2 regions of the Dyadobacter sp. HNCC25DJ184 genome follow, and region 2 is predicted to be linked to the other one. Evidence: riboswitches for the same ligand, from Rfam matches in the RefSeq annotation. Region 2 holds a riboswitch; the other holds the start of a gene.
The links. Region 2 has a riboswitch for cobalamin ahead of AC1XUD_RS08600 (TonB-dependent receptor plug domain-containing protein). Riboswitches for the same ligand answer to the same signal wherever they lie in the genome.

Region 1 (5,944 bases), on a different contig from region 2:
CGGAGCTAAAAATGTTTTGTCTGCTTTGATCACCGGCCACGAACGGGCTCGCCAGCGAACCGGCTTTGTGGTCAATTCAATATATGATATTCCGGACAGCCTTGTCCGCAAAAAGCCGTTTCTGCTGCTTACCGATATCGACCTTGCACAATCTCCGGAAAAGATTTTTGACATGAGAGAATCCATGTTTGTGCAAATGGCGAGTCCCGCCTGTCTGCTGAATCAAAAGCTCGTAGCTGTAATGGAATATGCGGTTAATTACAGCGGCACAAAAGTGATCGTCGTGTTGGCGAACGGCACCAGTCGTATCATTGGAGCTGCATGTGATCATGTGCAGACCGACAATTTCGGGATCATCAATGAGGAACTAGCCAAAGCGATGAACACCACCCAGGAATTTGCAGATCGGTCGTCAGCAAACAAAAACTATATCAGTCAAATCGCTCAAAACCAGGCTAAACTTTCAGCCAATCAGATTCTAACCCTTAGCCCCATGCTAAAGTCCCTCGAATCAAGCGGCAAGATCGTCATCAAAAGTGCGATATATAATGCGGACGGTACTGTAAAACTGCTCGACTAACCTTCCCTCAAAAACACTCAAATCAGAACGCATGACTATATTATTAAATGCGGAAACCATGTTTCAATTGCCTTTGAGCAACCCTGTGTTGATCTTCTCACTGGTATTGTTCATTATCCTTTTCGTCCCCATTCTTTTAAATAAAATCGGAGTTCCATATGTGATCGGGCTTATACTAGCCGGCGTTGTCATCGGCGAACATGGGCTGAATCTTTTGCGGCGTGACAGTAGTATTGTGCTTTTCGGAACGGTGGGCCTGATCTATATCATGTTTCTGGCAGCCCTGGAAATTGATATGAAAGAGTTCAAAAAGAACAGTAAAAACAGCTTTATATACGGGCTGTTCACTTTTTCATTTCCGATGCTAGTCGCTTCGCCCGCAGCATATTATATACTTGATTTCCCATTGATCACCAGTGTGCTGTTCGGAAGTATGCTCGCTTCTCATACGTTGATCGCCTATCCCGTTGCGGCGCGATATAACGTGCATAAAACAAAAGCAGCGACTATAGCAGTTGGCGGGACAATCATCACCGATATCCTTTCACTTTTGGTACTGGCTGTTATTGCCCGTATGAGTCAGGGGGAAATCAATCAGGCTTTCTGGATACAGCTCGGGGTTTCCGTTGTGGTTTTTGCACTGATCGTCTGGTTTGTTTTTCCAATTATCGCGAGATGGTTTTTCAAGCGGTTTGATGACAACATATCCCAATATATTTTCGTGCTGGCATTGGTGTTCCTTGGCGCATTTTTGGCAGAACTAGCTGGAATTGAGGGTATTATTGGTGCATTTTTAGCTGGACTGGCATTAAACCGATTAATCCCGCACCATTCTCCGTTAATGAACCGAATCGATTTCGTGGGCAATGCGCTTTTCATTCCTTTCTTCCTGATTGGTGTAGGTATGTTGGTGGATTTAAAGGTACTTTTCAAAAGCGCCGAAGCATTAAAAGTGGCTGGAATTATGACTTTGGCGGCTTTGATATCCAAATATATCGCTGCCTGGATCGGACAAAAGACTTTTAGCTTGAACAAAAACGAGCGAAATCTGATGTTCGGATTAAGTTCAGCGCGGGCCGCTGCTACCTTGGCCACAGTTTTGGTAGGATATAATATCATTTTAGGGCAAAACGAAATGGGTGAGCCGATCCGCCTGCTCAACGAAGACGTCCTGAATGGCTGTCTTATCATGATTTTAATTACCTGTTCCATTGCATCCTTTGCAACCGGACAAGCTTCTGCGAAGTTGGCACAGGAGCAGGAGGATGGTGACCGTGAGGCAAGTAATACCGATTCCAGAAATACGCTCATTGCTGCATCGAAAGAATCTACCATCGATTCGATGATTGAGCTGACATTGTTGATGCATCCCAAAAAAATGGACAGCAACGTCTTTGCACTGTCAGTAATCAGTTCCGATACACTGGATCGCGAAAGCGAGGAGCGGCGTCTCAAAACTTATCAGAATAAGATGGTGAGTATTGCCGCGGCCACGGACGTAATTCTGACCCCTCTGATTCGATATGATGTCAATTTTGTTTCCGGAATCCAGCACACACTGGAAGAAAAAAGGATCCATGAAGTGGTGCTTGGGCAAGATTCTCATGAATTATCCGGACTCTCGGCGACAGGAATTAAATCTCAGAAATTGCTCGATAAATGTCCTCAGATCGTATACCTGATTCATGGTATGCAGCCCTTGAATACAGTTCGTAACATGACCGTCGTGTGCTCAGATAAGTTGGAATACGAGCCTTCCTTCCAGATTTTGATGGAACGTGTAATAACAATTTCTAAACAACTTGATTCAGATATTCATTTTTTCAGCACAAAAAATACGTTAAAAACAATTAATCAATATCAGCAGGACAATAAGGGGCCGGATGCAAAATATACCGTTTTCAACAATTGGAGCGATTTTCTGATCTTGTCTCGCGAGGTGCAGAAGGAAGATTTGTTCATTGTCATTTCAGCGCGCCCGGGGAACGTTAGCTTCCATCCCAAACTCAACGACGTACCACGTCACCTGGCCAAATATTTTGATCGCTATAACTATTTACTGATATACCCAGAACTTCAGTCCGAGTTTTCATCAAGCCCAATCAATGAATTTGAAAGAACCGGCGAGCTTTTTCAACAGGGAATCAGCCAGCTGGAAAAAACAGGTGGGAAGCTGAAGAATATCTGGAGGCCGGGGAATTGATTATTAAGGACAATGGAGGAAAGGGAAGAAGGGGGGAAGGGGCGCCAGAGCCATTTTTCATCTCTTCGGGATTTCGCCAAATGATATAGCCTATAATTTGTCAATTACTCGATTTGAAAAAGCCTGAAAGGTCGATATGATTATTTCAATACATGTAAAACTAACCCCTGAGAACTGAAACCTAACACCTAAACAATTACCTTTGCCCCATGGCCGTAAAACTGTTTTTACGTTAAAAGGGAATACCGGTGAAAATCCGGAACAGTCTCCGCTGCTGTAACTCCTTTAAAAATGACTGACTATATATGCCACTGTTGAAAAAATGGGAAGGCTGTCAGCCACGGGAGAAGTCAGAAGACCTGCCTGCAAACACTTTAATCATTGCTTTCGGAGGAAAGGCGACTGAAATTTATGATCTTACAAGAATCACGGTCGAATAACGGCCAGAATGCTCATTTTCGAAAAGTGGCATCAGGTTTTGTCATTGCCATATTCCTGATATCTTCGATTCTGGCCGGATGCCAGTCACAAACTAAATCCCAAAATCCGGAAGAAAAAACCACGGATTTTTACAAAGAACAGGTTAAAATAACGCACGCTAAAGGATTCACTGTCAAATATTTTGACAAATATAAACTGGTGGATATTATCAACCCTTTCGCCAAATCTGCTGATACAGTCAAGTATATATTGCTCGAACGGGGAACTGAACGGCCGGCAGGGTATACAGGTCGCCAATTGATCGAGATTCCGATTCGAAGTATGATCGCCATGTCATCGATGCATATCGGAATGTTAAAATTTCTGGAAGCAGAAAATATCCTCACCGGATTGGGAGATCTTCAATATGTATATTCCCCTACCGTTGTGAATCTGATCAAAGAAGGGAAAATTGCGGGAATTGGTAAAAACAACGGTATCAATCAGGAAAAACTGATATCCCTGCATCCCGATCTGTTTATGGTAATGGGAAGTCCGGGTGCTCAAAAGGAAAATTATCCCGTATTGAAACAAGCGGAAATACCGGTGCTCTCCAATTCTGAATGGGGCGAATCCACTCCACTTGCACGAGCCGAATGGGTGAAACTGATGGCTGTTTTGCTTAACAAAGAAGAACTTGTCAACACAAAATTCGCAAAAATAGAGACCGAATATCAGAAGCTTCAAAAACTCGCTGCTCAGTCAAAATCAAAACCTACAATATTATCTGGTCTGAACACTAAAGACACTTGGTATCTGCCTTCGGGACAAAACTACATGACTGCCTTTTTTATCGATTCCGGAGGAGCTTATCCATGGACAAAAGAGACCGGGACCGGCAGTTTTTCTCTCAATTTTGAAGCCATTTATCCATATGCACTGACCGCCGACGCATGGTTAAATGTGGGTTTTAACCCGATGGATACCAGGCACAGTATTCTCCAGATGGATTCTCGCTACAGCGATTTCAAGGCTTTCAAGAGCGGGAGTATTTATAGCTACAATAACAAAGTGAATGCCGCCGGATCCAACGATTTTTTCGAATCAGGCATGATGGAGCCGGAAGTAGTTTTGGCGGATCTGATAAAAATTCTTCACCCTGATCTTCTGCCAGACCACCAGCTCGTATATTATAAACAGATCCGATAGGCTCCACGATTTTGACCCAAGTCATGCAACGAAATGGTATTTTTCATCAACTCCAGCTCCTTATCTTATTGATATTGGCGCTGTTATGCTTTGGTGCGGATATTCTGACGGGCTCCGTCGGCATTCCTGTGAAGGATGTGTTTTCGATCATTTTCGCGGGAGATCATACTAACACTGCATGGACTTTGATCATTGAAAAAATCAGAATTCCAAAAGCCATTACAGCCGTTTTGGCAGGAAGCGCATTATCTGTTAGCGGGCTGCAGATGCAGACATTATTCAGAAATCCGTTGGCTGGTCCTTCCGAACTGGGGATCACCGCCGGAGCTGCTTTAGGCGTGGCCGTGATTATGTTGGGAGGAGCGAGCTCAGGGATATTCACGATCCGGGAATTGGGTATTTCTGGAAGTTGGCTGGTCATATTAATGGCTTCCTGTGGTTCAGCTGGCGTATTGATGGTTATTCTATTGATATCGAGACGTGTTCGTGACAATGTCATCTTACTAATTGTCGGCATTATGGTCGGCGCCATTACGTTGTCAATTGTGAGTATATGGCAATATTTCAGCGCACCCGAACAGCTCCAGGAGTATATTATGTGGACTTTCGGCTCTCTGGGCGGCGTTTCTGGCGAACAATTATATGTCCTTGTATTGATCGTTTTGCTGGGTTTGATACTGTCTTTTGCTGCTTCCAAATCTTTGAATGCGTTGCTTTTAGGAGAGAATTATGCTCGAACAATGGGGCTATCTATCAGAAAATCAAGACTGCTGATTTTGTTTAGCACTAGCATATTGACCGGAAGTATTACGGCATTTTGTGGCCCAATCGGTTTTATCGGAATCGCAGTTCCGCATTTGGCCAGAACTATATTAAAATCTTCGGATCATAAAATACTGATTCCAGGGTGCTGTTTACTGGCTGTCTCTTTGATGCTGATATGTGATATTTTATCTCAATCGGCAGGAGAAACTTCGGTATTGCCTATCAATGTCATCACATCGCTAATCGGTGCACCTGTTGTGATTTGGGTTATCGTTCGCCTCCAACGCCTGAAACAAAGTTAGCCATGAACGGAGACACGGCATTATTAACGACATATGGACTTTCGATAGGATATCGCCATACCGACGCAAAACGCGATTGGGTTATCAAGGATTTGAATTTGAGCATTTCCAAAGGACAGCTAATATGTTTGCTCGGGCCCAATGGAGCCGGAAAATCAACGTTGATGCGGACGTTATCAGGACTTCAAAACCCTCTTTCCGGGGAAGTAAAAATCTGTGGAAGGTCCGTGTCGGACACCAGGCCAGATGAGCTTGCGCTGAGACTGAGTATGGTATTAACTGACCGGATCGACGCCCCAAATATGTCTGCGGGCGAACTTATTGCATTGGGACGTACACCACACACAGGCTGGCTGGGCAGGTTAAGCAATTTGGATCAGGAAAAAATCAATGAAGCAATAAGACTAACCGGCGTCGAATCATACATCCATCGAAAGATCCATCAACTCAGCGACGGCGAAAGAC
Region 2 (5,944 bases):
AGAGTTGATGCCTCTGTGGTAATGCTCAGCATTATTAATTTTTAAACGGGTATACTTTTCTTTCGTAAATGCGGCCGGACGTCCACACCCATTTGAACCATGCCTCCAATCCAACTTTCTTCATCAAGGGAGCCAACGCCGATCCAGTCTTCGTCACTGAGTGATGACCTCCAGCCAAGCAATGGAGCTGCATCCAAACCGACAGGATTTCGGAACGTGTTTGTTTGACCTTCAATAATACCCAGGATAGTTTCTGCTACGACGTCCGGTGACTGGTGATTGCTTGCTGATGCATTCAAATATGCGGCAAGTCGCTCATGCTGAGGATATATTGCATCTACATATTCCCCTGCATTCTTTTGGATGATTGGCGTTTCGATCACACCGGGTTGCACAATCGCAACCCGAATGCCAAATTGCCCAGCTTCACCAGCGAGGCTTTCGCTCATGGCTTCCAAGGCGGCTTTCGAAGCGCAGTAGGCAGCAAAACAAGGATTATAAATTTCTCCCGCAACGGAGGATATATTGATGATCAATCCTTTTCCCCTTGATCGCATTTGGGGCAATATTTCTCTGATACAGCGGAGTGCCCCGAAAAAATTAGTTTGCATAACCTTTTGGAAAACATCAACCCCCGTTTCTTCCACCGAACCTAAATTTCCGATTCCCGCATTATTGATCAATATGTCTATGGAACCAACGTCGGCCAGCATCTTTCCCAAGGCTTCTTGAACGGAAATATCACTATCGACGTCTAGCGCGATAACGGATATCGGAAGGTTCTCTTTTGACGCAAGTTCAGCCAGTTCAGGCGAATTTTGAGGCGCGCGCATGGTGGCATATACGGTGTGACCAGCTTTTGCCAGCAATTTGGCTGTTGCTAGGCCGATACCGGTACTGCAACCTGTAATGAGAATGTTTGACATAACGAGGCTGGGTTTGAGTATTTAATTAACGATAATCTGACTGATCTGCATAACTGCTTCTACATCCGTGAATTTTGGGATGTCGCCCAGAAGCTCGGCTCCATGAGTCGCCAGTGCGTTTTGAAGCGCTTCTATGTTTTCAAAATTCAATCTTGCAATCATGGCATATGCTGGAGGGCTGTCCGGAGCCGCTCCGGCAATACCCTGTTCGAGGTCAATGCCGGTTAATCCCATTGGCCCTAATCGTTGTTTAACAAGAGGCGTATGCCTGGCGAGGTAATAATCAAGATCGAAATTACTGTTTGCGGTTTTGGGATAAAGAACAGTGAGGCAGATCATATGAAATAAGGGTTTGAGGTATGGAGAAACTTCAACGATAAAGGAGGGTTTGCAGTTGTTGACTCTGTTGTTTAATTCAATTTAGTATGTAACTCAAGTCTATTAATTCCTTTTCTATTTCTGATTAACAGGATCTGGCTTGTTTCGAAAATTGTAGGAAAAATAATTAGTCAACTAAATATATTATTAGTGACAAAATGCCAGATTTTTCTCAACTCCTAACAAGTCATAAATCTTCATATATATAGTTACAGAAGCTATATATCAGTTACTTTATTAAAGTTTTTTGTCTCGTATTTCTAAAATTTAATCGGATTAAGAGGTGGATTCTAATAATGGAAAATCAATAATATTTGTGACCATTTTACGAATAAATATAGACTAAATAATGTAATATTCTACAAACAATTATTTATTGGTATATTTATTTCCTAAATAATTTAAGGTGACAAATATTGAGTGATTGATGGTTTTTGAAATCTCTTTTTTAGAGAAAAGTAGATATGATTGAAAAGCGATTTTCAAACAAAGAATTGCAGAAAGACGGGCTAGGATATTTTTGTTTTAGAGATCGATATCAACACACCGCCAGCGACGATGAGTGTCATTCCGATGAGCATGAAAGTAGTTGGTATAGCTTCACCCATCATTAAGCCCAGCAGTGTAGAAAACAGGATATTGGAATAGCCGACAGCTGCAACCCTTCCGGCTTTGTCGAAGGTGAAAGACTGAGTGAGCATTTTTTGTCCCATCAAGGCGGTTAAACCGAACGCAGTCAGCCCTGCCCATTGACCAATATTTTGCGGCCAGCGGAAGGTTCCTATCAGAAAACTCAGCGCAGGCATAGGAAAGTAGGTACCGACCAGCATGGATAGAACCGGCATCAATATACCGCTGAGCATAAATGAAAGAATGATGGCGCGTGTGTCATAAATCTGTCCAAGTTGGCGAATGGATAAATAGGAAACCGCAGTCAATAATGCATTTCCCAGACCAAGCGCGTGGTCTTGCAAAGACATCGACAAATCCGGACGGAAAATGAATAGTATTCCTGCGAAACCAATAAATATCGCGATCCATTCTTTACTATTCAGTTTTTCACCAATAAACATCCAGGAAAAAAGTGCCAGAAAGATAGGGTAGGTATATTGATAAGTCGATGCTCGCCCCAATCCCAAGACCTGAATGGCATAAAAAAGCATGTATAAGGACAACGTTCCGACAACGCCACGGAAAACAAGCAAGCCAAATTTTCCACCAGTTTTTTGTTCAAAAGGTCGTCTTCTCACGCTCGCGGCAATAAAAATGACGCCGACGATATTCCTGAAAAAAACCAATTCTGCGGTGTGAAATTCTTTTCCAAGCCATTTTGATATTGCCGAAGTAAGCGCGAAGAAAAATGCAGCTCCCAGCATTAAAATAATGCCTTTTTGAGAAGCTGAAACAGAATTTCGCATGGTAAATAGGGAGGCCAAATGGGGGTCTTTTTTGCAAAGATATCCTTTTGATCCATACAATTCTGATAAATCGAGTTGTTGCTCGGGCTACAAATGATGCAAATTGACTACCTTTGTCACGTTGGTGCCTAAGTCCCTGTCGGGGACGAAATGGCTTAATAGGGAATACGGTGTAAAACCGAAGCTGTCCCCGCAACTGTAAGTCTGAACAGAATTGTTATCAATCCGCAAGCCACTTGAAGGGTATCCAGATGGGAAGGCAAGGTAACAAAAGACGAGCCAGGAGACCTGCCACTAAAATCGTGTATGTTCCTTCGGAGGAAAGGTGTACCTGTTATTCGCAATTCAATCGTTTGGTTTTGAGATTTGGTGTCACCTTACGCGTGTGCTGTCATACGACTTTTTTGATGTGCCTGTCGTTTTCGGCGTTCGCTCAAAAGGATACTTTATGGCTCAATACGGTCAATGTCAAGGGTTTTTCAACTCAAAAATATATGGCCGGGTTGAAAGTTCAGACCGTCGATTCTACGATTCTGAAGCAATTCAGGTTTCAGAATATCAGCGACCTGTTGCAATATAACTCACCGATCGTTTTTCGGAATTATGGACCGGGGCAACTCAGTACTGTGTCGTTTCGTGGCACTTCGTCAAATCATACAGCGGTGCTTTGGAATGGTGTGAATATCAATTCTCCATCCTTGGGTCAAACGGATTTTTCGACGATCCCGGTCGCTGCTTTTGACAAATTAGCAGTGCAATATGGCTCGTCGGCCAGTTTGTTGGGAAGTGATGCCGTGGGCGGAAGTATTTTATTGGGAAGCGGGGCCACTTCTACAGATTTCAAGGTTTATGGTGGCGGACAGTTCGATAGCTTTCTCAATCATCAGTTTCAGGCTGGAGCGGGATATGGAGCTAAAATCAGCGAAGAATGGACGTTTTCCGGAAAAACCGCTCTTAATTATAGCGGACTGGTCAATCATTTCGGATATAAAGAGAGAAACAATACCCCTGTTTTGCCTTCAGAGACTTTTCAAAAAGGACTTGTTCATGATATGTTTTTCAAGTCCAAAAGCGGGGATGAAATTTCTGCACATATATGGCTGGCCGATAATGAGTTAACATTGGTGCCGGACGATACGGCTGGTCGGGAATTAACAAAAACCAGTGCATACAGGACCATGCTTGAATATCGAAAAAGCGGTTTTTCGGCAAGATCGGCCTGGGTGCGGGATATTATTGATTACGGTCGCGGAAATTATCAGAATCTGGACCATGCCGTTACGGACCGTTATATCAACGGCGCCGATTACGAATTCAATCAAGCCATTTTCGGCGGTATTCAAGTCAATATGCGGGGTGGAGCGACCTGGACTAACTATCGCGCCAGAATAGAGGGTTATACAAAGCCGTTGATTACCGAAAACAGAGCAGATATGTTCTTTCTGACCCGATTTGTGATTTCATCGCGGGTAGTGTTTTCCGCCAATTTGAGAAAAGCTTTTATTACAGCATATAGTCCGCCTCTCACGCCTTCATTCGGAGCGGATGTTACCTTATTGAGATACTCGGACTATACGTTGAAACTGCGCGGCTCTGTAGCCCGTAGTTTCCGTTCTCCAACATTGAATGAACGATATTGGAGTGAGCTTGGAAATCCGGACATTCGGCCGGAATCCGGGTGGAATAAGGAGGTTGGACTGGAAGACAAATATGAAATCTCGAATAATCAGGTTTTAACAACATCTTTGACGGCATATCACAACAGGGTTAAGGACTGGACTTACTGGAACCCGGCCAAAAACTTTCACGTTGAAAACCTTCAGCAGGTTTTGGCAAAGGGAATTGAAGTTCAGGCAGGTTGGTCGTTGCGGGAGAATGATTGGAAAACTGGACTAAGTGCTTTCTATAGTTTCACCAAAACTGTGCAGGAAAAGGCCTACGACAATTATTCAGTTGACATTGTAGGAAACCAATTGCCCTTTGTGCCATTTCACAATCTTGGAGCAACTGCTGACGTTCAGTTTAAAACGCTTAAGCTGACGATTCAGACGCAGTCCAGCAGCAAAAGATATACCACTTTCGATAATACGACTTTTCTAAAAAGTTACGGTTTGGTCAATGTTTTGGTTGAAACCACCTTTGTTTTCAACAAGATAAATTTGCAGACGGGAGGGCAAATTAACAATATCACCAATACGTTTTATCAGAGTGTGAGAGGCAACGCAATGCCCGGAAGGAGTTTTGCGATAAGTGCCGTCGTGAGTTTTCGAAAATCTTAAATCACCCATAATTACGAATCAATAATCAGTACAATTATCTATATCATGAAAAAACAATTAGTTAAGATCCTTTCACTCACCGCATTGTCATTTGTAGCCTGGTCTTGTAGCCAGAGCGATCCGGAGCCGGAAGGGGATTTTGCAAAAGGAGTTTTTGTAATTAATGAGGGAAACTTTTCGCAAAATAATGGAGCAATTTCGTTCTTCACCCGCGAACTAACTGCTCTGAATGCAGATGTATTCAATTCTGTAAATGGAGCTCCATTTGCTGGTGGAGCCCAGGGATATACTGTTACAGGATCGTACGGTATTATTCTTGTAGATAATTCGGCTGCAGGACTTGACAAAGTACAGCTGGTCGATCCTAACACATTCGAAACTTTGGGAACTATCGCCGCGCCGGATATTGAAAATCCACGTGAAGTGGTTGGTGTTAGTGGAACCAAGGCATATGTTTCTTGCTGGGGAACCAACGCAGATTATTCCTATTCAACAGGCTATGTGGCTGTAATTGATCTCGCTTCAAAGAAAGTGACAAGCAAAATCGCCATACCGGGAGGGCCGGAAAATATCGTAGTTTTTAGCGGTAAGGCATATGTGGGTAAAACGTCATACGGGTCTTCCAATTCGTTAGCTGTCATCAACACGACTACTGATGCTGTTGAAACAAACATTACTACTGCCGGCGGAGCTCCGACACCAATCGGAATTGATGCCGACAATAAATTGTGGATTGGTGCCGGAATTAAAGCATATCGTATCAATCCTTCAGACAATCAAATTGAAGGTACGCTGGATATCGGAACTGATCCGAGCAAATCGGCAGGGAATTATGCGTTGAGCGCAGACAAAAAGACTGTGTTCTTCACACTTACTTCTTACGATTCTAACTATAATGCACATGGAGCAACTTATAAGTTCGGAACGAACGACACCGCCATTA

Region 1: it holds a riboswitch for cobalamin, as region 2 does, so the genes downstream of both, AC1XUD_RS21045 (ABC transporter substrate-binding protein) here and AC1XUD_RS08600 (TonB-dependent receptor plug domain-containing protein) in region 2, are expected to answer to the same signal.

What each region holds. Positions count from the first base shown of each region.
Region 1 is NZ_JBXHAQ010000015.1:147,093-153,036, reverse strand. Features, by position in the region: gene AC1XUD_RS21055 (carbonic anhydrase) at 1-580, shown strand, start outside; gene AC1XUD_RS21050 (cation:proton antiporter) at 612-2,783, shown strand; cobalamin riboswitch at 2,977-3,164, shown strand; gene AC1XUD_RS21045 (ABC transporter substrate-binding protein) at 3,195-4,412, shown strand; gene AC1XUD_RS21040 (iron chelate uptake ABC transporter family permease subunit) at 4,436-5,479, shown strand; gene AC1XUD_RS21035 (ABC transporter ATP-binding protein) at 5,482-5,944, shown strand, end outside.
Region 2 is NZ_JBXHAQ010000004.1:397,597-403,540, reverse strand. Features, by position in the region: gene AC1XUD_RS08620 (glyoxalase superfamily protein) at 1-8, shown strand, start outside; gene AC1XUD_RS08615 (SDR family oxidoreductase) at 42-926, opposite strand; gene AC1XUD_RS08610 (EthD family reductase) at 948-1,265, opposite strand; gene AC1XUD_RS08605 (DMT family transporter) at 1,814-2,722, opposite strand; cobalamin riboswitch at 2,828-3,032, shown strand; gene AC1XUD_RS08600 (TonB-dependent receptor plug domain-containing protein) at 3,130-5,001, shown strand; gene AC1XUD_RS08595 (YncE family protein) at 5,047-5,944, shown strand, end outside.